One region of the Actinocorallia libanotica genome, then DNA from elsewhere that is predicted to be linked to it. Evidence: predicted binding sites of a transcription regulator. Region 1 holds the regulator's gene; the other holds the start of a gene.
What was found. The regulator HspR, encoded in region 1, represses chaperone genes until heat shock. The targets are predictions, from matches to a motif close to ANTTGAGTCNNNNNGACTCAANT.
Positions count from the first base shown of each region.

Region 2: lon (endopeptidase La) is a predicted target of HspR. The motif match lies at 1,731-1,753, and genes of this name have one in related genera.

Region 1 is NZ_BAAAHH010000008.1:74,143-76,592, reverse strand. It holds gene dnaJ (molecular chaperone DnaJ) at 1-669, shown strand, start outside; gene ABD140_RS12520 (heat shock protein transcriptional repressor HspR) at 669-1,100, shown strand; gene clpB (ATP-dependent chaperone ClpB) at 1,103-2,450, shown strand, end outside.
Region 2 is NZ_BAAAHH010000003.1:268,430-270,879, reverse strand. It holds gene lon (endopeptidase La) at 1-1,711, opposite strand, end outside; gene ABD140_RS06495 (hypothetical protein) at 1,835-2,077, shown strand; gene ABD140_RS06490 (helix-turn-helix transcriptional regulator) at 2,170-2,450, opposite strand, start outside.

The DNA of each region.
Region 1 (2,450 bases):
CCGTGCCCGACGTGCCGGGGCACCGGCGCCAAGGCCGGGACGCTGCCGAAGGTCTGCCCGCACTGCGAGGGCACCGGCCAGGAGACCCGCAACATGGGCGGCTTCGGGTTCGCCGAGCCGTGCAGCCGGTGCCACGGGCGCGGCATGGTCGTCGACGACCCCTGCGGCACCTGCCGGGGCAGCGGACGGGCCATGAGCACCCGCACCATCCAGGCCAGGGTCCCGGCCGGCGTCAAGAACGGCCAGACCATCCGGCTCAAGGGCAAGGGCGCGCCCGGCGAGAACGGCGGCCAGTACGGCGACCTCCTGGTCAAGCTCAAGGTCACCCCGCATCCGGTGTTCGGCCGCGAGGGCGACAACCTGACGGTCACCGTGCCGGTGACGTTCCCGGAGGCCACGCTCGGCGGCGAGATCCTCGTGCCGGTGCACGGCGGCCAGCCGGTGAAACTGCGCATCCCGGAGGGCACCCCGAACGGGCGCACCTTCCGGGTGAGGGGCCGCGGGGCGACCCGCCGCGACGGCACCAAGGGCGACCTCCTCGCCACCGTGGAGGTGCAGGTCCCGCAGAAGCTCAGCGATGACGAACGCGACGCGCTGGAGCGCTTCGCCCGGAGCCACCGCGGTGAGGAGTTGCGGGACGACCTCGTGAGACAAGCCAAGGAGGGGTAGTGAACCTTCCTGACGACACCCCTGTCTACGTCATCTCGATCGCGGCGCAGCTGTCGGGGCTCCACCCGCAGACGCTGCGCACCTACGACCGGATGGGGCTGGTGTCGCCCGGCCGCACGTCCGGCCGCGGTCGACGCTACTCCATGCGCGACATCGTCATGCTGCGCGAGATCCAGCGCCTCTCCCAGGAGGAGGGCGTCAACCTCGCGGGCATCCAGAAGATCCTCGAACTCCAGAACGCCAACGAAGAACTCCACGCGGAGATGAAGCGGTTGCGGCGGATGGTCGAGGAGCTCGGCAACGAACTCGAATCCACCCGAGCCGTGGCGGCGCGGCTGGCCCAGCTGCGCGGGGAGAGCCGCGGCGGAGACCTCGTGCCGATCAGGCAGGCCGGGGTCGTCATCTGGCGGCAGCAGGAATCCGGGGGCTGAAGATGGACTACAAACTGACGAACAAGAGCCAGGAGGCGGTCTCCGTCGCCGTGCGCCGGGCCGCCTCGGAGGGCAGCCCGCAGGTGGAGCCCGCACACCTGCTCGCCGCCCTGCTGGCCCAGCAGGACGGCACGACCGTGCCGCTGCTGGAGGCGGTCGGCGCCGATCCGGCCGTCGTCCGCCGCCGCACCGAGGAGCTGCTGGAGCAGCTGCCCAAGGCCAAGGGCTCGACGGTCGCCGCGCCGCAGAGCTCGCGCCCGCTGCTGGCGGCGCTCAACACCGCGGCGTCACGGGCCCGGCAGCTCCAGGACGAGTACGTCTCGACCGAGCACCTGCTGGTGGGCCTGGCCACCGACGGCGGGCAGTCCGCCACGCTGCTGCGCGAGCAGGGCGCCACGCCCGACGCGCTGCTCGACGCCTTCGAGAAGGTGCGCGGGCACGCCCGGGTCACCAGCGAGAACCCCGAGGACACCTACCAGTCGCTGGAGAAGTTCGGCGTCGACCTCACCGCCAGCGCGCGGGAGGGCAAACTCGACCCGGTGATCGGCCGCGACGCCGAGATCCGGCGCACCGTCCAGGTGCTGTCGCGGCGCACCAAGAACAACCCGGTGCTCATCGGCGAGCCCGGCGTCGGCAAGACGGCCGTCGTCGAGGGGCTGGCGCAGCGGATCGTCGCGGGCGACGTGCCCGAGTCGCTGCGCGACAAGCGGCTGATCGCCCTCGACCTGTCGGCGATGGTGGCGGGCGCGAAGTTCCGCGGCGAGTTCGAGGAGCGGCTCAAGGCCGTCCTCAACGAGATCAAGCAGTCCGAAGGCCAGATCATCACCTTCATCGACGAGCTGCACACCATGGTCGGGGCGGGCGCGGCCGAGGGCGCGATGGACGCGGGCAACATGCTCAAGCCCATGCTGGCCCGCGGCGAGCTGCGCATGATCGGCGCGACCACCCTCGACGAGTACCGCGAGCGCATCGAGAAGGACCCGGCGCTGGAGCGGCGCTTCCAGCAGGTGCTGGTGGACGAGCCGACCGTCGAGGACTCCGTGGCGATCCTGCGCGGGCTCAAGGGCCGGTACGAGGCGCACCACCAGGTGCAGATCTCCGACTCGGCGCTGGTGGCGGCCGCGACGCTGTCCGACCGGTACATCACCTCCCGGTTCCTGCCCGACAAGGCCATCGACCTGGTGGACGAGGCGGCGTCCCGGCTCCGGATGGAGATCGACTCCCGTCCGGTGGAGATCGACGCCCTCCAGCGCACCGTCGACCGGATGAAGATGGAGGAGCTCGCGCTCTCCAAGGAGTCCGACGATGCCTCCCGGCAGCGGCTGGAGAAGCTGCGCGCCGACCTCGCCG
Region 2 (2,450 bases), on a different contig from region 1:
TGACGGGGAACTCCGCCTCGCCGAGCGCGGCCTTCGCGGTGGCCTTGCGCAGCACGCGGGCGATGGCCCGCTCCAGCGAGCGCACGCCCGCCTCGCGGGTGTACTCGCCCGCGATGAGCCGCAGCGCCTCCTCGGGCAGGACGACGTCGCCCTCCTCCAGGCCCGCCTTCTCCAGCTGCCGGGGCAGCAGGTGGTCGCGGGCGATGGTGACCTTCTCGTCCTCGGTGTAGCCGTCGAGGGTCACCAGCTCCATCCGGTCCAGCAGCGGGCCGGGGATGGTCTCCAGGGAGTTGGCGGTCGCCAGGAACAGCACGTCCGACAGGTCGAGCTCGACCTCGAGGTAGTGGTCGCGGAACGTGTGGTTCTGCGCCGGGTCGAGGACCTCCAGCAGCGCGGCCGTCGGGTCGCCCCGGTAGTCGGCGCCGACCTTGTCGATCTCGTCGAGCAGGACGACCGGGTTCATCGAGCCGGCCTCCTTGATCGCGCGGACGATCCGGCCGGGCAGCGCGCCCACGTACGTGCGCCGGTGGCCGCGGATCTCGGCCTCGTCGCGCACGCCGCCGAGCGCCACGCGCACGAACGAACGCCCCATCGCGCGGGCGACGGACTCGCCCAGCGACGTCTTGCCGACTCCGGGCGGGCCCGCGAGGGCCAGCACGGCACCGGAACGGCGGCCTCCGACGGCTCCAAGGCCGCGCTCGGCGCGCTGCTTGCGCACGGCCAGGTACTCGATGATGCGTTCCTTCACGTCGTCGAGTCCCGCGTGGTCGGCGTCCAGGACCTCACGCGCGCCCGCGATGTCGTAGGCGTCTTCCGTACGCTCGTTCCACGGCATTTCCAGGACGGTGTCGAGCCACGTGCGGATCCAGCCGCCCTCGGGTGAGGCCTCGCTGGAGCGTTCGAGCTTGTCGACCTCCTTGAGCGCCGCCTTCTCCACCTTCTCCGGAAGGTCCGCGGCCTCGATGCGGGCCCGGTAGTCCTCCTCCTCGCCGTCGCCATCGGCGTCGCCGTTGAGCTCGGAGAGCTCCTTGCGGACGGCCCGCAGCTGCTGCTTGAGCAGGAACTCGCGCTGCTGCCTGTCGATGCCCTCCTGGACGTCCTTGCGGATGGTCTCGGCGACGTCCAGCTCCGCCAGGTGGTCGCGGGCCCAGCCGATCACGAGGTCGAGCCGCTCCAGCACGTCGACGGTCTCCAGCAGCTGGATCTTCTGCTCGACCGTGAGGTACGGCGCGTACCCGGCCTGGTCGGCCAGGACCGAGGGGTCGTCGATCTGCTGGATGATGTCCACCAGCTGCCAGGAACCCCGGTGCTGCAGGATCGCCTGGACCAGCCCCTTGTACTCCTTGGCGGGCTTCTCCGCGCCGGCGGCCTCGGGGATCTCCACGACGGTCCCCTCGACCCACAACGCCGCGCCCGGCCCGGTCGTCCCGGTGCCGATCCGCACCCGGGAAACGGCCCTGACCACGGCCCCCTGCTCCCCGCCGGGCAGCCGCCCCTCCTGCTCCACCACGCCGAGCACGCCGATCGCCGGATACCTCCCGTCGCTGCGGGGCACCAGCAGCACCCGGGGCTTCCCGCCCCCGCCCGCCGCCCGCGCGGCCTCGATCGCCGCCCGGACCTCCCCGTCGCCCAGCTCCAGCGGAACCACCATGCCGGGCAGCACGACCGCGTCGTCCAGCGGCAGCACGGGCACCGTCAGCTTCTCGCTCATTCCACTCCCCAGTCACGTTTCTTGAGTCACTAGCACTCAAGAACCCAGAGCGAGGTTTCATTCCTTCCCGCTGTTCGCTCACAGCGATCGCCCCCGATTCCCGACGGACCTACAGTGATCTCCATGAGCGTCCCCCCGGCGGACGGTCCCCTGTCGGACCACGAGTCACGTCTCCTCATCGGCCTGCTCCGGCGCTTCTGCGACCACGAGATGGACCAAGGCGAGCGCTGGCGGCTGTCCACGGACCACGGACCGGTCCACGTCCTGATCCAGCGGGCTCCCCTCCCAGGCGTCCCCCTTTCGGACCATGACGATCTGGACGCCTGGCTCGCCGCCCATCCGGGTGAGACGGCGGACCGGGCGTGATCACCTGTAAGGGCTTCGCCCTGCTCCTGAGCGGCTGCTCCACCGCGGCGATTCCATCCCGCCGAACTCCGCCCTGGGGCGGCTTCCGTCCCTCATGAGGTTGCCGCGCGGGTCGCGCGGGCGGCCAGGTCGACGAGGTAGGCGCGGAGTTCCGGGGGGTCGTGGACCTCGAAGGGGCAGCCGAGGACGAGCAGTCTCGCCGCCAGCCATTCCAAGGTGTCGGAGGGGCCGTGCAGGCGGCAGGTGCGGTCGTCGATGCGGTGGAAGGCGTCGGCGGGGAGGCCGAGCTTCCGGGATGCCTCCGTCGCGGAAAGGCGGAGGGTCGCCACGACCTCGTAGGTGGGCGCCGAGGAGTACAGCTTGCGGGTGACGA